DNA from 3 places in the Lysinibacillus sp. A1 genome. Region 2 is predicted to be linked to each of the others. Evidence: riboswitches for the same ligand, from Rfam matches in the RefSeq annotation. Region 2 holds a riboswitch; each other region holds the start of a gene.

The links. Region 2 has a riboswitch for lysine ahead of PI85_RS06225 (amino acid permease). Riboswitches for the same ligand answer to the same signal wherever they lie in the genome.
Positions count from the first base shown of each region.
Region 1: another riboswitch for lysine. It lies ahead of PI85_RS16390 (transporter substrate-binding domain-containing protein); the one in region 2 lies ahead of PI85_RS06225 (amino acid permease).
Region 3: another riboswitch for lysine. It lies ahead of PI85_RS01005 (aspartate kinase); the one in region 2 lies ahead of PI85_RS06225 (amino acid permease).

Region 1 covers NZ_JSZM01000020.1:39,246-47,359, reverse strand. The annotation lists gene PI85_RS16415 (5-bromo-4-chloroindolyl phosphate hydrolysis family protein) at 1-373, shown strand, start outside; gene PI85_RS16410 (toxic anion resistance protein) at 370-1,440, shown strand; gene PI85_RS16405 (DUF6501 family protein) at 1,490-1,687, opposite strand; gene PI85_RS16400 (amino acid ABC transporter ATP-binding protein) at 1,960-2,691, opposite strand; gene PI85_RS16395 (amino acid ABC transporter permease) at 2,704-3,429, opposite strand; gene PI85_RS16390 (transporter substrate-binding domain-containing protein) at 3,599-4,456, opposite strand; lysine riboswitch at 4,575-4,761, opposite strand; gene odhB (2-oxoglutarate dehydrogenase complex dihydrolipoyllysine-residue succinyltransferase) at 5,066-6,322, opposite strand; gene PI85_RS16380 (2-oxoglutarate dehydrogenase E1 component) at 6,414-8,114, opposite strand, start outside.
Region 2 covers NZ_JSZM01000008.1:197,526-205,639, reverse strand. The annotation lists tRNA gene PI85_RS06300 (tRNA-His) at 1-35, shown strand, start outside; tRNA gene PI85_RS06295 (tRNA-Gln) at 45-119, shown strand; tRNA gene PI85_RS06290 (tRNA-Lys) at 134-206, shown strand; tRNA gene PI85_RS06285 (tRNA-Arg) at 225-301, shown strand; tRNA gene PI85_RS06280 (tRNA-Pro) at 317-390, shown strand; tRNA gene PI85_RS06275 (tRNA-Ala) at 403-478, shown strand; tRNA gene PI85_RS06270 (tRNA-Ser) at 492-584, shown strand; tRNA gene PI85_RS06265 (tRNA-Phe) at 589-664, shown strand; tRNA gene PI85_RS06260 (tRNA-Gly) at 671-744, shown strand; tRNA gene PI85_RS06255 (tRNA-Ile) at 749-822, shown strand; tRNA gene PI85_RS06250 (tRNA-Asn) at 830-906, shown strand; tRNA gene PI85_RS06245 (tRNA-Glu) at 908-979, shown strand; gene PI85_RS06240 (nitric oxide synthase oxygenase) at 1,313-2,359, shown strand; gene PI85_RS06235 (hypothetical protein) at 2,425-2,946, shown strand; gene PI85_RS06230 (MFS transporter) at 3,004-4,236, opposite strand; lysine riboswitch at 4,388-4,564, shown strand; gene PI85_RS06225 (amino acid permease) at 4,647-6,110, shown strand; gene PI85_RS06220 (response regulator transcription factor) at 6,274-6,966, shown strand; gene PI85_RS06215 (sensor histidine kinase KdpD) at 6,972-7,907, shown strand; gene PI85_RS06210 (ABC transporter ATP-binding protein) at 8,044-8,114, shown strand, end outside.
Region 3 covers NZ_JSZM01000001.1:221,869-229,982, forward strand. The annotation lists gene PI85_RS00990 (amino acid permease) at 1-1,279, shown strand, start outside; gene trxA (thioredoxin) at 1,407-1,718, shown strand; gene uvrC (excinuclease ABC subunit UvrC) at 1,839-3,629, shown strand; lysine riboswitch at 3,722-3,900, shown strand; gene PI85_RS01005 (aspartate kinase) at 4,032-5,258, shown strand; gene PI85_RS01010 (YslB family protein) at 5,349-5,783, opposite strand; gene PI85_RS01015 (succinate dehydrogenase cytochrome b558 subunit) at 6,056-6,664, shown strand; gene sdhA (succinate dehydrogenase flavoprotein subunit) at 6,730-8,114, shown strand, end outside.

The sequences.
Region 1 (8,114 bases), on a different contig from region 2:
TGTACGTTCTGTATCGGCTTTTAAACAACTACTTGAGATGACGCGCATTTCAAAAAATATCGTCAAAATTGTAAAGACAGATCCACGTAAGTTTTATAATGTTGAACCCTTTTTCTATGCGCATTTACCTTCAGCAGTGGAATTAACGGATAAGTATACAATGCTTTCTAGGCAGCCGGTGAAGGATAAAGAAATTCAATTGACGTTATCCAAAACGCGTGAAACACTTACGGATTTAAATGATACGATTCAAATTGATTTAAAGGATGCGCTAGCTAATGATATTGACCACCTGCAAATGGAGATTGAATTCGCAAATCGTTCTAATCTTAGACGTAGAGAACAATTGGACTGGCGAGGCGATGATAAATGACAGCAAATGAACATGCTTTTCAATTAAATACCATTCCTGGTCTTTCTCCATTAGTACAATCTTATTTAGACACAACTCCACAAACTGAGGCGATGGCGACGTACGAAACGCTATCGCCTCTTGCGCAAAGTCGAGCTTTACTATATGCTAGCCAAATTGATTTAACTGATTTTGAATCTTTGCTGTCCTTAGGGCAAGAATCACAGCGTTCCCTATCCCAGTTTGCAGATCGGATGTTAGCGCAGGTGAAGCAAAAAGACGTGACCAAAATCGGCCAAATGCTCGATTCCTTAATGCATACTTTAGATCGTGTAGACCCGACAGCTTTAGAGCCGAAAAAGCAAACCTTTTTTAATAAGATATTTGGTAGTAAAACAGAGCCTACTGTGAAACAAACGCTAACAGAATTTGAACGCATTAGTATTCAGGTGGAACGTATTGGGGTCCAATTGGAACGTGCTCAGCTCCAACTCATTCGAGATGTAGAAAATTTAGAAGCGCTTTATACACATAATCGAGGTTTTTTCGAGGAACTAGCTACTGCCATTGCAGCTGGTCAAATGAAAAAACAGCAAGCGATTGAAGTGGAGCTTCCTACAAAAATAACAAGTGTCCAAGCAAGTAAACAGCCACTTGCCATACAACAGCTAAATGATTTCGCTGCGCAAATTGAGAGGCTGGATCAACGCATTTATGATTTACAGGTATCTCAACAAGTAGCCCTTCAAACAGCACCACAAATTCGTATGATACAGCAAGCGAATCAAACATTAGCTGAAAAAATTGAATTTTCCATTGTCACACTAATTCCTTTATGGAAAAATCAATTGGCGATGATGCTTTCCATGCATATGGATCATCACTATGCACAGCTTGAGGAACGATTATCACAGACACAGGATCGTTTTGCAAGGCCTTCATTTGAGCAGCAAGTATCGAAATTCAAGGAAACACAGCATGAGCTACAAACAGCTATAAAAGATGTCTTCGCCCTACATACGGCGACTGAACAGGAAAAACAACAGTTGCAAGATGCGACGGATATAAGAGGCTATCAGAGAGACTAATGAAAAAAAGGGTGGCTCAGTAAATGATCTGAACCACCCTGTCTTCTTTTTATGCAAAATAATCTTTATAGTAGCCACCGACATTGCCAGTGTTATCGATGATAAAAATGAACTCTTCTGTTTCATTTTTCACTTCATATTCTTTTCCAACTGTTAATACGTTTGATACTAAGTATTTTGATGCATTGGTATGTTTGCAAGTCACTGTTCGTAATGTTGGCGCATCTTTCCATTTTAAATGTAACATATTCTCTCTACCTCTCTTTACTAGCATAAAGCTAATGTCTAATGCTTATTTTATAATATTTTTAGGCTTTTGTGGAGAAAAAAGAAATACAATACCTAATCTATCCAAAAATAATTTTACATTTGAGGTGTTATGATGAGCTTTGGCGGTGTACCGCAATGGTTTTTTATTATTGCAATAGCATTTGTAATCTGCTTTGTCCTTTATGCAGAGTGGAATTCTAGAAAGTAAGTGAGTCCCTCTATTAGGACTCACTTTTTCATTTGTTGCTACTACTTTAATGTTCGTTTTAAAAACTCTTTCGTTCGATCATGTTGAGGGTTTATTAACACTTGTGATGGTGGGCCCTCTTCGACAATTACACCTTTATCCATAAAGACTACACGATCTGCTACCTCTTTGGCAAATTCCATCTCATGCGTCACAATTAGCATCGTATTGCCTGCATCGGCCAATTGTCGCATGACTTTGAGTACCTCCCCTACCATCTCAGGGTCTAGTGCTGATGTAGGTTCATCAAAAAGCATCACTTCTGGATTCATGGATAATGCTCGGGCAATGGCTACGCGTTGTTTTTGCCCCCCTGAAAGCTGTCGAGGCTTTGCGTTTACATATTGATCCATCCCGACGATTTTTAAATATTTAAGCGCCGTTTCCTCTGCTTCCTTTTTGGAACGTTTTAAAACTTTTATTTGCCCCACTGTACAATTATTTAAAACATTGTGGTTGTTAAATAAATTGAATTGCTGGAATACCATTCCTAGATGTGTTCGATATTCTTGAATATTGTGTTTTGCGTCTAGGATGTCCTCCCCTTGATAAATAATTTGCCCACCACTTGGTGTTTCTAATAAATTAATACAACGAAGTAAAGTGGATTTACCAGAACCAGAGGAACCAATTAAACAAACGACTTCCCCTTTTTCCACTTGAAAATTAACATCCTTTAACACTTGGTTACGTCCAAATGATTTACTTAAATGCTCGATTTTAATGACTGCCATTTGTGCGTCCCCCTAAATTGCTTCTTTTTGTTCTTTTTGATAAGCATCTGGTCCATCTAATCGTTTTTCAACATATAGCAGAATACGTGATGCTGTAAATGTCATGATGAAGTAAAGAATACAAGCTACAAAGAATGATTCAAAATAACGGAAGTTGTTACCGGAGATTGATTTTGTTTGGAAGAATAATTCTGTTACTCCGATAACGTTTAATACGGCTGTATCTTTAATATTCATAATTAATTGGTTGCCTGTCGCAGGTAGTACGTTACGCGCTACTTGTGGTAAAACTACGTGAAGCATGATCTGGAAGTGATTCATACCGATAGCTGATGCTGCCTCATATTGACCATTATCAATTGATACAATACCACCGCGAACAATTTCTGCCATATAGGCACCTGTATTAAGCGAAACGACTAAAATCCCCGCTGTAATAAAGTGCATGTCTATGCCAAATGCAATATCTAATCCATAGTAGACAACCATAGCCTGTACAATCATTGGTGTACCACGGAAAAATTCAACATAGCATGTGAGTATAAAATTAATAAGCTTTAAGCCATAAAATTTCACACCTTTTTTACGAACTGGAATCGTATGCATAATTCCGATGAAAAATCCGATAAATGCACCAATAATTGTACTGATAGTCGAAATTAGTAACGTATAATACGCACCTCGTAAAAACATTTGCCAGTTGTTTTCAATAATTGAAAGTATCCATTCAAGACTCATGATGTTCCTCCTAACAATGTCATGTTGCTTGCTATCTTTTTCGTGCCCTAGCTCTTTCTACTAGTCTATGTTTTATTTCGCTAGGACATTATCATTATGTAGAGAGGTCCTCATTTTAATAATGATGAAATGATAGTGCACGGACTAGCCACTAGTCCGTGCCATTTTTTTATTGTGCTGCTGGTTGCTGAGAAATAGCTTCTTCCATAATCGCTTGACGATCATCTTCAGAAATTCCTTTTAGAATTTCATTGATTTTATCAAGATTCGCATCTTCTTTACGTAAGCCTACAGCAATTGACGTATTTGAAAGATCCGTATCGAAGCCCTCTTCAAATGCTACATATGTGAATTTATCGTTGGCAGCAGCTGCGGAAATACCTTCTGGACGTTCTGCAACATAGCCGTCAATTTTGCCTGCCTCTAAAGCTACACGCATAGCTGGGAAGCTTTCCATTGCCGTTTGTTTATTAACATCTTTGATTTGATCAATCACATTGTAATTGGATGTATTAAGTTGTGATGTAATTTTTGCGCCAGAAAAATCTTGAATCGATTTGACCCCTTCGTATTTGCTGCCCTTTTTAATAACCATGACAAAATCAGAAGTATAGTAGTTTTCAGTAAAATCAATTGTTTTCTTACGTTCTTCTGTTGGCGACATGCCCGCGATAATTGCATCAATTTTATTTGATTGTAGCGCTGGTACTAAGCCGTCCCATTCCATTTTAACGATCACTAATTCTTTGCCTAAGCCTTCAGCAATTTTTTTCGCCATTTGTACATCATAACCGCCTGCATACTCTGCATTATCTGCAATTTTCACCGCGCCATTTGCATCATTTTGCTGTGTCCAGTTGAATGGTGGGTAGCCAGCCTCCATTCCAATTCGGAATTCACCGCCGCCTTCTTCCTTATCTGCGCCAGCTTCTCCTGAACTGCCTTCTTTTTTGTCGCTTGTGCCACATGCAGCTAGCACAATTGCCGTCATGATAGAGATCATTACTAACAGCCATTTTCTTTTCATGTAAAACTCCCCTTTTCTGTAAAAAAATAAGACAACTGTACGAAAAAAGACCTAAGTTTTGTGAACTTAGGTCTTACCTTTTATGACAGTTGCCCAAATCCTCACTAGTATTCCATGTTTCCGAGATAGCACAACCTAGTAAACTTGGAATTGAATTTACTAGGACAGTCCTGCACTTATTCACTGCAGACCCAGCATAAAAGTACGAGCTCCTTTTATACTTCGGCGATATTTCCTTCTTCATTGCGTCTTTGTTTGCTTGTACTCAACAATGAACTAATAAATACCGCGCCTCTACCTCACTGTTATATGTTAGTGAGGTTTGTTTATTTAATTGATATTTAGATACTACTATAAAACTAGTATGTACGTCAAGAGAGTTTTATCATTTTTCTGACTAATGCCAATATTAGGGTATTATGCTTGACCTATCCATTGATAATCTATGTATTTTTGTCAATATATCCGCCGGAAAACCACAAATTTTTACGATCAATGGTTTTTATTCTAAGTAAATAGTTTCGTATTTTCAAAATCACTAAAGACTTTAGTGATACAGAAAACCAAGAAAAAAACCCTGTAAAACAAAGTTTACAGGGTTTAAAGGAATTATGAATTTAATAATAAATCTTCAGGGTTTTCGATTAATTCTTTAACTGTTTTTAAGAATCCTACAGAATCTTTTCCATCGATGATACGGTGATCGTAAGAAAGTGCTACATACATCATTGGACGGATTTGAACTTCACCATTTACCGCAACTGGGCGGTTAACAATTGAGTGCATACCTAAAATACCAGCTTGAGTACCGTTCATAATTGGTGTTGACATTAATGAACCGAATACACCACCGTTTGTGATTGTGAATGATCCACCAGCCATGTCATTTAAGCCTAGTTTTTTCTCACGAGCTTTAGTCGCTAAGCTAGCGATATCTTTTTCGATTTCTGCGAAGTTTTTGCTGTTTGCATCGCGTACAACTGGTACTACTAAACCTTCTTCAGTTGATACTGCAATACCGATATCAAAGAAGTTATTTAAATGTAATTCATCGCCAACGATTTGAGCGTTTACATATGGGTATTTTTTCAGTGCTGCAACAACAGCTTTTGTGAAGAATGACATGAAACCAAGTTTGATGTCGTTTGCTTTAACAAATTCTTCTTGTTTACGTTTACGAAGTGCCATGATGTTTGTCATGTCAATTTCGTTGAATGTTGTTAACATTGCTGTTGATTGTTTAACTTCTAATAAACGTTTGGCAATTGTTTGACGACGACGGCTCATTTTTTCAATTGTTACACGGTCAGAATTAGCTGCTGGTGTGAATACAACTGGGCCACCTGTAGTTGCTACTGGTGTAGGTGCTGCTACTGCTGGTGCTGTACCATGTGCTGATACATCTTGTACACGAACACGGCCTTGTGGATCTACTGGAGATACCGCTGCAAGATCGATGCCTTTTTCACGTGCAAGTCGACGTGCCGCTGGAGATGCGATCACACGCTCACCAGAAGTTTCTTCTACTACAGGAGCTGCTGCAACTGGTGCTGTAGGAGCCGCTTGTGGCGCTGCTGGAGCTGGAGCTGCTTCAGCTGGTGCCGCCGCTGCTGGTGCAGCAGCTGCGCCTTCGCCTGCTTCTACGATAGCAATAACTTGACCAACTAGTACAGTATCGCCTTCTTCAGCTAAAATTTGTGTTAATACACCTGCTTCTTCAGAAATGATTTCAGCGTTTACTTTATCTGTTTCAAGTTCAACGATGAATTCACCTTTTTCAACGCGATCGCCCACTTTTTTAACCCACTGTGCGATACTACCTTCTGTAATCGATTCTGCTAATTCAGGGACTTTAATTTCAGCCACTTTCATTTCCTCCTTTGATTAACGTGCATGACGCACATAAAAGGGCTACTGCTTATGGGCAAGTAGCCCAGCTATCAATATTTATATGTTATTATTTAACCTTTACTGGCTCAGCAACAGCTTCTTCAATAAGTGATGATTGAGCTGCTTTATGAGAATCTGCATCCCCTTCAGAAGTTGAGCTCATTGCAGGACGACCTACATAGCGAAGCTTTTTACCTTCTGCAAGTTCATATAATGTTTCTAGTGCATAATTCCATGAGCCTTGGTTTTTAGGTTCTTCTTGTACCCATACGATTTCTTTTGCATTAGGATACTTAGCAATAATACCAGCAACTTGCTCTTTTGGGAATGGGTAAAGTTGTTCTACACGAACAATGTGTACGTGATCGAAACCTTCTCCATCTTTCACGCGATCTGCTAAATCGATCATCACTTTACCAGTACCTAATACAATACGCTCTACAGCTTCTGTTTTTGTACCTAAACCAGGTTGTTCAATCACTTCTTGGAATGAACCATCTGCTAATTGCTCAGCATTAGCTGCTGCTAATGGGTGACGCAATAATGATTTTGGTGATACAACCACAAGTGGACGTACACCTTCAGTGCCTAATAACGCTGCTTGACGGCGTAATAAGTGGTAGTAGTTACCTGCATTTGAACAGTTTGCTACAAACCAGTTATTTTCTGCTGACATTTGTAAATAACGTTCCATACGGCTTGAAGAGTGCTCTGGACCTTGGCCTTCATAACCATGTGGTAATAGAATCACCATGCCAGATTTTTGACCCCATTTAGAGCGTGCCCCTGAAATGAAGTTATCAAACATTACCTGTGCCATATTCGCGAAGTCACCAAATTGTGCTTCCCAAACTGTTAATACATGGCCGTTTTCTAGGTTGTAACCATATTCAAAGCCAACTACCCCTGCTTCAGTCAGTGGTGAGTTGTGCACTGAAAAGGATGCACTTGCACCAGAAATATGATGAAGTGGTGTAAAGACATTACCATTGTTTTTATCGTGAAGCACTAAGTGACGTTGTGAGAAAGTACCACGTTGTGCATCTTGACCTGTGAAACGTACTGGTGTGCCATCTTGGATAATTGTTGCATAAGCTAAAGTTTCCGCATGACCCCAGTCGATTTTCGCAGATGCAAATGCGTCACGACGTTTTTCTAAAATTTTGCCAAGCTTTTTCTGTGGCTCGAAGTTTTCTTCAAACACTAGAAGCTCTTCGTTAATTTTACCTAAACGTTCTGCTCCAACTGCTGTATCAATTTGTGGGAATTCAATTTTTAACTCTTCTGGCATTTCTAATTGATGATGCTCATCTTTTGAAGCCATTTCTTTTACATGATCATAAGCCGCTTGCATTTCTGCATAAATAGCTGTATCTAATGCAGCTACATCTTCAGTTGATACAAGACCTTCAGTTACAAGTGCAGCACCATATAATGAACGTACAGTTTCGTGTTTAGATACTAATTTATAAGTTTCTGGGTTTGTAACCGTTGGATCATCCGTTTCGTTATGACCATGACGACGGTAACCAACTAAATCAACGACAATATCTTTACCGAATTTTTGGCGGTAATTAGCTGCAAAACGACCAACTTGTGCCACTGCTTCAGGGCTATCTGCATTCACATGTACTACTGGTACTTCATACCCTTTTGCTGGGTCAGAAGAGTAAACAGAAGAACGAGAATCATATTGTTCAGTCGTGAAGCCGATCATATTGTTCGCGATAATGTGAATAGTACCACCTGTTGTAAATCCTTCAGTTTT
Region 2 (8,114 bases):
GACATTCGTGGGTTCGATTCCCATCAGTCGCCCCATTTTAAAATTGGGGTATAGCCAAGCGGTAAGGCAACGGATTTTGATTCCGTCATGCCTAGGTTCGAATCCTAGTACCCCAGCCATTTTTTTCTTTTACGAGCCATTAGCTCAGTTGGTAGAGCATCTGACTTTTAATCAGAGGGTCGAAGGTTCGAGTCCTTCATGGCTCATCATTTTTTATTAATTTTGCGCCCGTAGCTCAATTGGATAGAGCGTCTGACTACGGATCAGAAGGTTATGGGTTCGACTCCTGTCGGGCGCGCCAATTTATTCATGTTTTCGGAATGTAGCTCAGCTTGGTAGAGCACTTGGTTTGGGACCAAGGGGTCGTAGGTTCGAATCCTGTCATTCCGATCATCTATAAATGGGGCCTTAGCTCAGCTGGGAGAGCGCCTGCCTTGCACGCAGGAGGTCAGCGGTTCGATCCCGCTAGGCTCCACCATTTTAATATTTTTGGAGGTATACCCAAGTCTGGCTGAAGGGATCGGTCTTGAAAACCGACAGGCGGGTAACACCGCGCGGGGGTTCGAATCCCTCTACCTCCTCCATTTCGGGTCAGTAGCTCAGTTGGTAGAGCATTAGATTGAAGCTCTAAGTGTCGGCGGTTCGATTCCGTCCTGACCCACCATTATTTGCGGGTGTAGTTTAATGGTAAAACCTCAGCCTTCCAAGCTGATGTCGTGAGTTCGATTCTCATCACCCGCTCCAAAATGGGCCTATAGCTCAGCTGGTTAGAGCGCACGCCTGATAAGCGTGAGGTCGATGGTTCGAGTCCATTTAGGCCCATCATTATTCCGAAGTAGCTCAGTTGGTAGTAGCACCTGACTGTTAATCAGGTTGTCGCAGGTTCGAGTCCTGCCTTCGGAGCCACGGCCCGTTGGTCAAGTGGTTAAGACACCGCCCTTTCACGGCGGTAACACGGGTTCGAATCCCGTACGGGTCATCAAGCATGTAGCACAGTTGTGTGCTACATGCTTTTTTCTTTATCTTTTAATAAACAGGTATCAAAGCTACAAATCCTTTGACAGGGTTTTGTAGCTTTTTCATGTAAGGTCTAAACATTTCCTTCTACCAAATGCTCATAATCCCTCTTTTTTTAAGGCTCTTTTAAAGGAGTACTATAATTCAATTCAATTCAATTACTACTTGGAACGTTGCTTTATATTAAATTTGAACAAACTATTTCATATATGCAATATGTATGTTTTTTCACTAGCTATTTTCATGGTGCTTATTGACTTGTTCCTCTAATATGAGGATAAGTGGAGGAATCGATATGAATATACAGGAGATACAATGTTTTTTAAATCAATACCAGCTGGAACAAAATGAATCCAAACTTTGGTTAGAAAATAGATTACAACAGATTAAAAGTGCAGGGGAATATAAGCCTACTACAGAGGAGCTAGTTTTTGGAGCACGAGTTGCATGGCGTAATAGTAATAAATGTATTGGACGGTTGTTTTGGCAATCATTACATGTTGTAGATGCACGAGAAGTTTTAGATGAACAGGGCATTTTTCAAAAGTTACTAGAGCATATTGAGTATGCCACAAATCATGGGAAAATTCGTCCAACTATAACTGTGTTTGCAACTGATAGAGTACGGATTTGGAATCATCAGCTAATTCGTTACGCAGGCTACGAGACAGAAGAAGGCATTATTGGGGATGCACATTCTATCACTTTTACAAAAGTATGCGAATCGATGGGCTGGAAAGGCGAGCATACGCCGTTTGATGTGTTACCACTCGTCATACAGGTAGACGAACGTGCTCCCCAGCTATTTACGATTCCAGCTGAGTATATTTTAGAGGTTCCAATACGTCATCCAGAATCGGAGGACGTGGAGAAATTAGAGTTGAAATGGTATGCTGTTCCTATTATTTCGAGTATGCGTTTTCAAATGGCAGGCATTGATTTTCAAGCGGCTCCATTTAATGGCTGGTATATGGGGACTGAAATTGGGGCACGTAATTTAGCCGATCATGAGCGCTATAATATGCTGCCAGCTATTGCAGATATATTTAATCTGGATACAACCAAACAAGCTTCTCTTTGGCGTGACCGAGCATTAGTGGAGCTCAATATAGCTGTCCTTCATTCTTTTAAAGAGGATGGTGTGAGCATTGTAGATCATCATACTGCTGCTCAGCAGTTTAAATTATTTGAGGAAGCTGAGGAATCAGCAGGGCGAGAAGTTACGGGTAACTGGACATGGTTAATCCCACCACTTTCCCCTGCGACTACTCATATATTCCATAAGCCTTATATAAATACCTACCATACGCCCAATTATTTTTATCAGAAACCATGTTATTAACTTTAAAGGAGTTGTTCATAAACGAACAGCTTCTAAGTACCTTTTTGGGAGAGAGGAAATTCAAGATGTTGAACCAAAATATTTCGAATATCCCTTGGCAACAATTGACGACACCTTATGGCAGAGGAACAGATATTCCTCGTCTAATTGAACAGAAACAATATCAAGAGCTGACTGAACTAATTGAACATCAAGGAACACTTTGGCAGGTGACGCCATGGGTAGTATTTATTCTTTTAAAAAAGCTCTCAAGTAAAAATGTGGAGGAAGTCTCCTTAGCAGAAATAGAGCTTTATTTAGCTGTGGCTCATGCAATAACTAAGGATTATCAAGATTCAACACATAACGTTTCAACGATGCAGGAGCTTTTGGATAAGAAATATTTATGGGTGGAAAATGAAGAGGATGATGAGCTTGAATGGGAGGAAGATACGCCTAGAGGCTATGAACCAGAAGCTTTTTTAGGCTATTATTATTTTAGTTTTTTACTCCTTCAAGAGGCAATCCCTGTTTTTACTGCTATTAAGGCACGTTCCAAGAGCATAGCAGAGGAAATTGAGGAACTGCTAGCCTTACTAAAACATTAAAAAAAGAAATGTTATATAGATAAAGCAGATGGGCTCAGCTTCCCCATCTGCTTAAATTTAATGGACATATTCATCTTTAGAAGCTCGCATGGAACATAAGAAGAGTGTTATAGCTACAACAACAAAGAGCCAACCTGCAATATTCCATCCACCAAATAAATCATGGAGGTATCCGAAAAGAATCGGCCCAATGGCAGCGAATAAATAGCCCAATGATTGTGCAAACCCTGATAGATCAGCGGCTTCAAATGCTGTACGCGTACGGAGTGTAAAGAACATCATTGCTAATGCGAATGAAGCTCCACCTGCTAAACCTAGAAGGATCATCCATAATATCCCCAACGTTGTCCATTCCATTACAACGCCGACAAATCCTACTAAATAAAACGATGTAAACATAAGGACAAGTGGTCTTTGTGAAGTCATTTTACCAGCAATAATGGGGACAGCCAATGCCATGGGGACTTGTGAGAATTGCATTATGGAAAACATCCATCCAGCTTTATCAGGAGCCAATCCTTGCGCAATATAAATTTCAGGAATCCAAGCTGCTGTCGTATAAAATAATAAAGATTGTAAGCCCATTGCACCGGTTACTGCCCATGTAACAGGTGATTTATAAAGAGGTTTACCTGTTTTTTTTGCCGTAGTAGCTGGTTCTGGCTTATTCAATTTCAATTGAGGTATCCAAATTAAAATCGTTAATACGACTAATATAAGCGCCACAGCCAATGCGCCTTGCCAACCTAGTGAAGAATTAGCTATTGGATAACTAATACCTGCTCCAAGTCCAGCCGTTAAGTTCATAGACATAGTAAAAAATGCCATTAGTAACCCTACATGGTATGGAAATTTTAATTTTAATAAACCTGGAATCAACACATTTCCAAATGATATGGCTACGCCAATGAGCACTGTGCCAAATACAAGTAACCCTGTTGTACCAAGGGAGCGTAGTACAATTCCTAAGGCCAATAAAATAGTGGATAAAAATAAGGTTAGCTCAAGCCCAAGTTTTCGTGCTACAACTGGTGCGAACGGTGATATAATGGCAAAAGCAAGCAATGGAATAGTTGTCAAAAAACCGGCTAGAACATTGGAAATACCAAGATCGTCACGGATAAAGGATACAATTGGACCCACAACAGTTAGTGGCATTCGTAATGTAGACGCTATAAATATTATTCCAAAAACTAATAATAAGGTTGTTCCCTTCCAGCTAATTTTTCTGCTCGGGTAGCTGGCGGAATGATCATGTAAAGTCAAAATAATTCCCCCTGTTATAACCATTCTAATTGAACTACTATAACACTTTATCACACTATTAAAAATAGTGGAAAATTCACAAAATACAAAACATTAATGGTTATATTGAAATGTCTTAGGTCTTATGTTAGTATAGTAAACATCATAAATTTAATAATTATATGCCTCATGTTTGTAATGAGGTAGAGGTCGCGATATTTATAAGTAAGCTAATTGAAATGACAAGCATTGAAGAGATTAGTTGAAAGGAAATATTGCCGAAGTGTGAGGGGACTTGAAAACCTCATGCTGGGGCTGTATCCGAAAGGAACAGAACTGTCACGTTTGTACAACGTGTTGAGCTATCGTTTAGGAAAAACTGAGGATTAACTTAGCCATCACATTGTTCATGTGATGGCATTTTTTTGCCTCATAAATAGGAAGGAAGCTATATCGTGAGTGAAATAAAAGTAAATCAGCTCGGCCATAAAGCACCGAAGCTGAAAAAAGAATTAAAAAGCCGTCATATCACAATGATTTCTTTAGGCGGTACAATTGGTACAGGGCTATTTTTAGCCAGTGGTGGTGCCATTGCACAAGCAGGACCGGGAGGCGCATTGCTTGCCTATGCGTTAATCGGTATTATGGTATATTTTTTAATGACAAGTTTAGGGGAAATGGCTGCCTATATGCCGTCCTCGGGTTCTTTTAGTACGTATGCGACAAAATTTGTAGATCCCGCTCTAGGCTTTGCACTAGGTTGGAACTATTGGTATAACTGGGCAATTACGATTGCAGCCGAAATTGCGGCAGTGTCATTAATTATGAAATATTGGTTCCCAGATAGCTCATCAGCACTTTGGACAGTATTATTTATTGTAATTGTACTGACATTTAATTTATTGTCTGTAAAGAGCTATGGCGAAAGTGAATATTGGTTTGCGATGATAAAAGTGGCTACGGTCATTGTATTTATTATTATTAGCATATTAATGATTTTTGGTATTTTAGGTGGACAGGCACCAGTTGGTTTTACAAATTTCTTTATTAGTGATGGACCATTCCATGGTGGCTTCCTTGCTACATTTGGTATTTTCCTTGCAGCAGGATTTTCATTCCAAGGAACAGAGCTACTTGGGGTAACGGCAGGGGAAACAGATGATCCTGGAAAAAATATACCGAAGGCAGTAAAATCGGTGTTTTGGCGTATTATTTTATTTTATATTTTAGCTATTGCTGCTATAGGGATGTTGATTCCATTCACAGATGAGCGCTTATTATCGGAGGATATCGCTGTATCACCATTTACGCTCGTGTTTGATCGTTTAGGCATTGCTTTTGCTGCCTCCTTAATGAATGCCATTATTTTAACAGCTATGCTATCAGCAGGTAATTCTGGACTATATGCATCTTCACGTATGCTATGGCAATTAGCGGTGGATGGTCATGCTCCTAAATTCTTTGCAAAGCTAAGTCGTCGAGGTATTCCGATTTATGCATTGATCGCAACATTAGCTGTAGGCTGTGTAGCGTTTTTAGCATCATTCTTTGGTGATGGGGTAGTTTATATCTGGCTTTTAAATGCCTCTGGGATGTCAGGTTTTATTGCTTGGCTAGGTATTGCATTTAGTCATTATCGTTTCCGTCGTGCTTTCGAAGCGCAAGGCTTAGATCCAAAGCTATTACCGTATAAAGCAAAGCTATACCCATTCGGTCCACTATTCGCCTTTACTATTTGTATGATTGTTGTAATTGGACAGAATTACACAGCGTTTATCGGAGGTACAATCGATTGGTATGGTATCCTTGTTTCCTATATTGGTATTCCACTGTTCCTATTGCTATGGCTAGGGTACAAAATTAAACATAAAACAAAAATGCTTCCTCTTAAAGATTGTGATTTAAAAGTGGAAAATTAAATAGAAGAGCTGTTCTATAAACCGTTGTATGATGGTTGATGGAACAGCTTTTTTTATCGGGGGACCTTTAAAATTATTACAAAATTAATGTCATATATATGGTAATATACTATAGATATGGAAGTGTGATTTTTGACTTTCTAGTAGAGAGAGGTGCATGAAAATGCAAAAACATATTTTACTAGTGGAAGATGATGAGGCTATTCGCGAAATGGTAGCGAATTTTTTATTATTGGAAGGCTTCGAAGTCACCACTGCCAATAATGGAGAAGAGGCATTGCAATATTGTTTAAATCAAACCTTTGATTTAGTCATCCTAGATATTATGATTCCTAAGCTTAATGGATTAGAAGTTTTAAAAGTCATTCGAGAACAGGCAGCACTTCCTATCATCATTATGTCCGCAAAGGATAGTGATGTAGATAAAGCGCTTGGCTTGGGATTAGGGGCAGACGATTATATTGCTAAGCCATTTTCTATGCTGGAATTCTCAGCTCGTGTAAAGGCCGTTATTAGAAGAGCTACGAAATACGCTGGCCAAATAGATCACAAACAAGATGTAATAGTTATAGGCAATTTAAAGATAGATATTGTTAATTTCTCAATAAATAAAAATGGACAAGAAGTGAAGCTAACATCAAAGGAATTTGCCATCTTAAAGCTATTTGTAACAAACCGTAACCGAGTTTTTACGAAAGAGCAAATTTATCAGCTAATATGGAAAGATGCATATTACGGTGATGAAAATATTATTAATGTACATATTCGAAGGCTACGCGAAAAAATTGAAGATGATCCATCCAATCCCCAGTATATTAAGACGCTGTGGGGAATTGGCTATAAGTTTGAAGGATAACAGATATGATAATCATTCTATTAATCATAATTGTGGTGCTTATAGGAATAGTTATTTTTCAATGGAAAGCAAAAAAAGAACAAAATCAGACGATCCAATATATGAATGAAAAACTCCAAGCCATTGTTCAAGAAAAAAGTAACGAAAAGATTTTGGTAACTACGAGCAATTCACAAATTCAACAGCTACTTATTTCAATAAACGCTTGGCTGGACCATCACCAAAAAGTTCAGGCGACCCATCGCAAAATGGAAGATTCCATGAAAAAAATGCTGGCCAATATTTCACATGATTTAAAAACGCCTTTAACGGTTGTGTTAGGCTATATTGAAATGCTTCAGCTTCAAGGCTCAGCTAGTGAAGAGGAGCGTCAAAGACTATTAGCGGGTGTACATGCTAAAACATTAGAAGTATTAAAAATTATTCATACATTTTTCGATCTTGCCAAATTAGAGGCAGGGGATACAGATTATCCAATCACTAAAATCAATGTCTGTGAAATTAGCCGTAAAAATATATTATCATTTTACGATATGGTCACGTCCATGGGACTAAATATTACTATTACAATCCCTGAAACACCTATGTATGCCCTTGGTAATGAAGAAGCGTTAGATAGGGTTCTCAACAATCTTTTATCCAATGCTCTTGCCTATGGAGCGGATGGTAATGTAATTGGCTTAACCGTAAGAAATGATGAAACGACTATTTATATAGATGTATGGGATTGTGGTAAAGGAATCGATGAATACCATATTGATAGTGTTTTTGAGAGAATGTACACGCTAGAGGACTCTCGCAATAAATCCTTCCAGGGGAGTGGCTTAGGTTTAACGATTACAAAGCGATTAGTGGAAATGATGGACGGTTCCATCCAGTTATCAAGTATTCCCTATAAAAAGACCATTTTTACCATTGCATTAAAACGAATGGTGTATTGAAATCACAGCTTGTAGAGCTTTTATTGTGCTTTACAGGCTTTTCTTATGCTCTTAAGAAATTTGTAAGAATCCAGTAATAAATTAGAGAGTTTCATTTTTTATAATGAAAATAGCCACATTTGAGGGAGAGATTGACATGACATACATTGTGAAAACAAATCAGCTTACGAAAGTGTACGAAGGAAAAGAAGTGGTTTCTGCTGTCAA
Region 3 (8,114 bases), on a different contig from region 2:
AGGTGGTGCTATTGGCGCAGGATTATTTAAAGGAAGTAGTGCAGCCATCGATATGGCAGGCCCATCAGTGCTTATAGCCTATTTATTAGGGGGCATTATTTTACTATTTGTTATGCAAGGTCTTGCAGAAATGGCAGTCCGCAATAAAGAGGCAAGAACGTTTAGAGATTTAGTTGAATCCGTTTTAGGTAAATATCCAGCTTATTTTTTAGACTGGATTTATTGGAAGATGTGGGTATTAAATATTGCTGCCGAATCTATAGTGGCCGCTATTTTTATTCAATATTGGCTGCCTGAATATCCAATTTGGATATTGGCGTTATCTGTCTCGGTGCTAGTGACAGCTATTAATCTGTTATCTGTGAAGATTTTTGCTGAAACGGAATATTGGCTAGCATTGATTAAAATTACAGTTATTATTGTATTTATTATTGCAGGACTCATTTTATTGCTTGTCTCATTTGGTCATCATAGTGCTGTAGGTTTCTCTAACTTAACTTCGCACGGTGGTTTTTTCCCAAATGGATCAATGGGATTAATTGCAGCTATGCTTGTGGTGATCTATTCCTATGGTGGAACGGAAATCATAGGGATTACATTAGCTGAAACAAAAAATCCTGAAAAGGTAGTCCCAAAAGCTGTGCGCAGTACATTAATCCGTATTGTTACTTTCTATTTACTGCCATTCTTTATTATCGTTAGTTTGATTCCTTGGAATGAAGTGAATGGAGTACCAGAAAGTCCATTTGTCATGGTATTTAAAATGATCGGAATTCCTGGCGCGGATCATATTATGAATGCTGTCGTTTTACTTGCCATTATTTCTTCGATGAATTCGGGCCTTTATGGTTCATCCCGTGTACTTTATACGCAAGCGGTTGACGGTCGTGTCCCTAAAATATTTGCTCAATTATCCAAAAGAAATGTTCCCGTATATGCGATTTTGATGTGTACTTTAGCATTGTATGTAGGTGTCATCTTTTCGTTATATGCTGGAAGCAAGACGTTTGATTTTCTAATGGGGTCACTTGGATATACGGTATTATTTATTTGGTTAATTATTGCAATAGCCCATTTAAAATCAAGAAAAAAACAGTCAGCCAACTCAAGTGTGTATGAAGTGAAATGGTACCCTTATACTACTTGGATAGCGATTATTGCGTTGAGTACGATCTTAATTGGTATTATTTTTACCACTTCAATAATCGTGACAGGTATTACATTAGCCATCTACATTTTCATTACGTTAACGTATTTATGGAAAGGCCGTCATCAATAAAATTAATCGATAGCGTTTAATTTTTCGACACGGATTTTCATAAAAAATACATTACAGGCAGATTGTTCGCTCAAGTGAATTTATCCATGCTATACTACAATCATAGTAAGTTTAAGGAGGATTTCAAATGGCAATTGTACATGCAACAGATGCTACGTTCCAAAGCGATATTAAAGAAGGGTTAGTATTAGTGGACTTTTGGGCTGCTTGGTGCGGACCTTGTAAAATGATTGGGCCAGTTCTTGAAGAAATGGACGCTGCAGGTAGTGCGGCTAAAATTGTAAAAGTTGATGTAGATAATAACCAAGGTACTGCTGCTGAGTATCAAATCATGTCAATCCCATCATTATTATTATTTAAAGATGGAGAATTAGTTGACAAAACTGTAGGCTTCCAACCGAAAGAAGCTTTAGAAGCATTTATCGCAAAACATGCGTAATGAATGAAGTTCACAAAAGCCGGACCATCAATTGATGTGTTCGGCTTTTTTTCGTTATATAATAAAGGAAGATAAAAATGATTCATTGAGGGGAATCTTACGTAGGGGGGCAGGTAGGTAATGAACGATTTAATCAAGCGTAAACTGGATATTCTACCAGACCAGCCTGGCTGCTATTTGATGAAAGATCGACAGGGGACAATTATATATGTCGGTAAAGCGAAGGTACTGAAAAATCGTGTTCGTTCTTATTTTACAGGAACACATGAAGGTAAAACGCAAAGACTTGTAAGCGAAATAGAAGATTTTGAGTATATCGTGACATCATCAAATATTGAAGCACTCATTTTAGAGCTGAATCTCATCAAACTGCATGATCCAAAATACAATGTCATGTTAACAGATGATAAGACGTATCCATATTTAAAAATTACGAATGAAAAACATCCTCGTCTAATTACGACACGTAAAGTAAAAAAGGATAAGGCTAAATATTTTGGACCGTATCCCAATGCCTATGCGGCAAGCGAAACAAAGAAGCTGTTGGACCGTTTATATCCACTACGAAAATGTGTGCAGCTACCTTCAAAAGTTTGTTTGTATTATCATATGGGTCAATGTATAGCACCTTGTGTGAAAGAAATTGATAGTCATGTTTATCAGGAAATGATTGAGGATATGACGAAGTTTCTAAACGGCGGTGTGGAGGCAGTCAAAAAGGAGCTTGAAGTAAAAATGCTTGCGGCTGCCGAAAACTTAGAGTTTGAACGAGCTAAGGAGTTTCGTGATCAAATCGCCCATATTGATACAGTTATGCAGAAGCAAAAAATAGTATCAAGTGACACTACTAACCGTGATGTCTTTGGCTATGCTGTGGAAAAAGGTTGGATGTGTGTTCAGGTTTTCTTCGTTCGGCAAGGTAAACTGATCGAGCGAGATGTTTCTATTTTCCCGATCTATCAAGACGCAGAGGAAGAGTTCCTAACATTTGTGGGACGGTTTTATGAAAAACCAGAGCATATTAAGCCAAAAGAAGTTTTTATTCCGCAAGCAATTGATGGTGCCATTTTAACAGAATTGTTAGGTATCAAAGTTCTTACGCCAAAAAGAGGTCAAAAAAAGGAGTTGGTAGATTTAGCGACGAAAAATGCTGAAATTGCAGTGTCCGCTAAATTCCAGCTTATCGAACGGCAGGAAGAACGTACTATTGGTGCATGCGAGGCACTTGGTGATGCGATGGGCATAACGACACCATTACGAATTGAAGCTTTTGATAATAGTCATATGCATGGAACAGATGCCGTATCTGCAATGGTTGTTTTCGTTGATGGCAAACCCGCCAAAAAGGAATATCGCAAATATAAAACCCGTACAGCAGCCAAGCATGATGATTATGGTGCTATGCAAGAGGTAATTCGTCGACGCTATATCCGTGTTTTGAAGGAAGGTCTTCCATTACCAGATTTAGTGCTAATTGATGGTGGTAAAGGTCAAATGGAAGTTGCGCGTGAAGTATTAGAGGATGAATTAGGACTAGTTATACCTATTGCTGGTTTAGCAAAGGATGACAAGCATAATACATCCCAGCTATTGTTTGGTGATCCACCAGAGGTCATTGCCTTAAAACGCACAAGTGACGGTTTTTATTTATTGCAGCGAATACAAGATGAAGTCCATCGTTTTGCGATTACCTTCTTGCGTCAACAGCATGAAAAGCATGCTATCCAATCTGTGCTGGATCAAATTGAAGGTGTCGGTCCAAAACGAAAACAGCAGTTACTGAAACACTTTGGTTCCGTGAAGAAAATACGGGAGGCTAGTGAGCTAGCTTTACAGGAAGCTGGGATGCCAGCTAATTTAGCAATTCAGATTTATGCCTATTTTCAGCAGGAGTCATTGTCAAAGGAATAGACATATGCTAAGGTTGTAAATAACATTGTGATCCAATGTTAACAGCCCACTTGTTAGATGAGGGCGGAAAAATTTAATATAATCACTTTTAAGGTGATGATAGAGGTGCAAGATTCAAAAGTAGCGCAAAAGAGGATGAACAAATCCTAAGACATTGCGTGAAAGGGGAGCTTGCCGAAGTACAGCATTGTTGTTTCCGCTGTTGTACTGGTTTTGCATTTAAAAAATGTAAGACTGTCGATTCTAAACGTTTCGGAGAGCTATCACACATGCGCAAGTTTTGTTATTGTACATGTTATAGGCAGCTTTCACGTTTTGTGAAGGCTGCCTTTTTAGTTTTCTAGAGGCTGTTTTACACCTCATTTTAGGTGAATTACATGACTGGAAAGGAGAACAAAAGAAATGTCTAGAATAGTGATGAAATTTGGAGGGGCTGCTTTAGCATCGCCCGAACAAATTCAAGATGCTGCTCGAAAAGCAATTGCTGAAAGAGATAGAGGGTTCGATGTGGTAGTAGTAGTTGGTGCGATGAGACAAACGATACAGGATGTGAAAATGAGCGTACTTCATTTCACGGATGATGTGTCAAAACGTGAATTAGATGCAGCTGTATCTTCATGCTCTCAGTTATCCAGCTCCGTGTTTGCCATTGCAATACAAGAAGCTGGCTATAATGCGGTGTCACTAACAGGCTGGCAGGCTGGCATTTACACGGATCCTATGCATAGTCATGCAAGGATCAATCATATCGATGTTAGCCGTATCGATGAGCATTTGCTGCAAAGACAAATCGTCGTTATTGCTGGAGATCAAGGCATTGATAATGACCAAAATATAACAACGCTTGGGAAAGGTGGAACGGAAACGACAGCCGTTGCACTTGCTGTTGCATTAGATGCTGAGCGGACAGACATTTACACGAATGTTGATGGTGTGTATACAGCAGATCCACGCTTTGTTGTAAAGGCGCAAAAACTACAGGAAATTTCCTATGATGAAATGTTAGAGATAGCACATTTAGGATCACACATCATTCATCCACGTGCAGTGGAGTTAGCTAAAAAGTTCCAAATGCCAGTGATCATACGCTCTAGTTTAGTGGAGTCAGTAGGTACTTTATTGAAGGAGGAAGTAGAGATGGAGAAAAATTTAGTAGTGCGTGGTGTGGCCTTTGAATCAGATGTTATTCGTTTAACAATTGGGTATGATGCTTATTCACATGCTTCATTAGCGGATATATTTTCAACTCTTGCTGAAAATCGCATCAACGTGGATATCATTGTTCAAGCAATCATTGATGGATTAAAACCAACTGTGTCCTTTTCGATTTTGAAAGAAGAATTTGCAGAAGCTTTACGTGTTTTAGAGGATAGCAAAGTATCACTTGGCTTTAGCTTTGCTGATTTCGAAATTGGATTAGCGAAAGTTTCGATAGTTGGCTCCGGTATGGTCTCGAATCCAGGTGTCGCTGCTCGCATGTTCGATCGTTTACGTCGTGAAAATATCCCTGTGAAGATGGTGAGCACCTCAGAAATTAAAGTGTCTGTTGTAGTACCGCAGGATGAAATGATTCGTGCAGCAAATGCATTGCATGATGAATTTAATTTAGAGCAGGCTCTTTACATATAATAATAGAAGAAACAGCATTTTCTGTAATTGTCCGAAATAAAAGGAAGGATTGTCATCCCGTTTATTGTATGGGAGACAATCCTTTTTTTGTTATTCTGTTGGAATCGTATGCATAATTCGTTCCTTCACGTCCCATTTGACTGTAAACATAACGTAATGTTGCTTTTCACGTTTTTCATCATAACATTCTGTCAAATAGCCTTTAGCTAGCTGAATCTGTTCAGCTATAAATCCTGCCTCAAGTCTGAAGCTGCGTTGTTTGATTTGCAAGATTTCAGGGTCGTTTGTCAACTGGAAAATACGTCCGTCCTTCGATTCTTTCATTAGCTCTAATGTACCCCAACAGGCATCTGCGAAAAATGCGATTAGTTCGTCTTGACTTTTACATGGAAACTTGCGCGCAAGCTCTTTACCTGCCCAATAAAGGACATCATCCTCATGTTTACCGAGTACAGAAGATAGAATATGATCGCGAATGATCTCATAACCAAAGGATGAGATTGTAGGAGATGGAGTGTTTAACATTGTTATCCTTCTTTCTTAGAATTTTCTTATAATTTAACGTTAATAAAGTAATGGTAGATTTTTCGAGAAAAAACGACGCATTATGCACTAGATTAGTTCTTTAATAAGCTCTATGAAAAACTCCGAGTTGCCTTGACGCTCGTAGCTCTTGAGAGTACAATAAACATGTCATAATATTGTACCATGATGAAATACACAGTCAATGAAGTATCATTTACAAAATGATGACTTCTTTTGTTGTGCTATTTTAAGTACTAAGGGGGGTAACAGTCTTGTCGAAAGATCGAGAGTTTTTATGGCGTCGCTTACATTCTCTACTTGGGATCATTCCAGTAGGTCTGTTTTTAACGATGCACCTGTTCATTAACTTTACAGCAACAGGCGGGGCAGATAGTTATAACGATGCTACCGCAGTAATGGAAAAGATTCCATTCCTTATCCTAGTTGAATGGATTGTCATCTATATTCCATTGATGTTCCATGCATTTTATGGAGTGTTCATTGCATTCACTGCTTCACCAAACACAGGACGTTTCAGCACATACCGTAACTGGATGTTCTCATTACAACGTTTCACTGGTGTATTCCTAGTGATTTTCATTGCATGGCATATTTTCCAAACTCGTATTCAAAAAGCACTTGGAGCACACGTTGATTACGACATGATGGCGAATATTGTTGCTAATCCATTCATGCTTGGATTCTACATTGTTGGTATTTTATCAGCAACTTTCCACTTATCTAACGGTTTATGGGCATTCCTAGTAAGCTGGGGTATTGTACAATCTCCTCAGTCTCAAAAGATTGCTACTTACGTAACAAACATTATTTTCGTAATTCTAAGTGTAGTTGGTGTGGCTGCTATTTTAGCTTTCGTATAATTCAATAGAGCTACAATAGAGCACATGCAATCATTGCAATTTTTTAAGAGGAGTGAGAAATAATCATGGCGAAAAGCAAAGTAATTGTTGTCGGCGGTGGTCTTGCCGGTCTGATGGCAACGATTAAAGCAGCTGAAGTTGGTACTGAAGTTGATTTATTCTCATTAGTTCCTGTAAAACGCTCACACTCTGTTTGTGCGCAGGGCGGAATTAATGGTGCAGTAAATACAAAAGGTGAAGGGGATTCTCCATGGATCCACTTTGATGATACAGTATATGGTGGGGACTTCTTAGCGAACCAACCACCAGTTAAGGGTATGTGTGATGCAGCACCTGGCATTATCCATTTAATGGACCGTATGGGTGTTATGTTCAACCGTACACCAGAAGGATTATTAGATTTCCGTCGTTTTGGCGGTACTTTAATGCACCGTACAGCTTTCTCTGGTGCAACAACTGGTCAACAATTACTATATGCGCTTGATGAGCAAGTTCGTTCTCATGAAGTAGCTGGTTTAGTAAATAAATATGAGCACTGGGAATTCCTTGGTGTTATTATCGATGAAGACGGCGTGTGCCGTGGTATCGTAGCGCAAGATATGCGTACAGAAGAAATTAAATCATTCCGTGCAGACGCTGTTATTATGGCGACTGGTGGCCCTGGTATTATTTTCGGTAAAACAACAAACTCTGTTATTAACACAGGTTCTGCTGCTTCTATCGTGTACCAACAAGGTGCTTCATATGCGAATGGTGAGTTCATTCAAATTCACCCTACAGCGATTCCTGGAGATGACAAAAACCGTCTAATGTCAGAATCAGCTCGTGGTGAAGGTGGTCGTATTTGGACTTATAAAGACGGTAAACCTTGGTACTTCTTAGAAGAAAAATACCCAGCTTACGGTAACTTAGTGCCACGTGATATTGCAACACGTGAAATTTTCGACGTTTGTGTAAACCAAAAACTTGGTATCAATGGCGAAAACATGGTATACCTAGATCTTTCTCATAAAGATCCACATGAGTTGGACGTTAAACTTGGTGGTATCATCGAAATCTACGAAAAATTCGTAGGAGATGACCCACGTAAATTACCTATGAAAATTTTCCCAGCAGTTCACTATTCAATGGGTGGATTATGGGTTGACTACAACCAAATGACTGAAATTCCTGGTCTATTTGCAGCAGGTGAATGTGATTACTCTCAACACGGTGCAAACCGTCTGGGTGCGAACTCATTATTATCTGCTATCTATGGCGGTATGGTTGCAGGACCAAACGCAGTAGATTATGTAAAACATCTTAAAAAGCATGCAGAAGATATTCCACAAGAGATTTACGATGCTCGCGTAACAGAAGAACAAGCGAAATGGGATGCTATCATGAAAATGGAAGGCACAGAAAACGCTTACTTACTGCATAAAGAGCTTGGTGAAATGATGACTGCTAC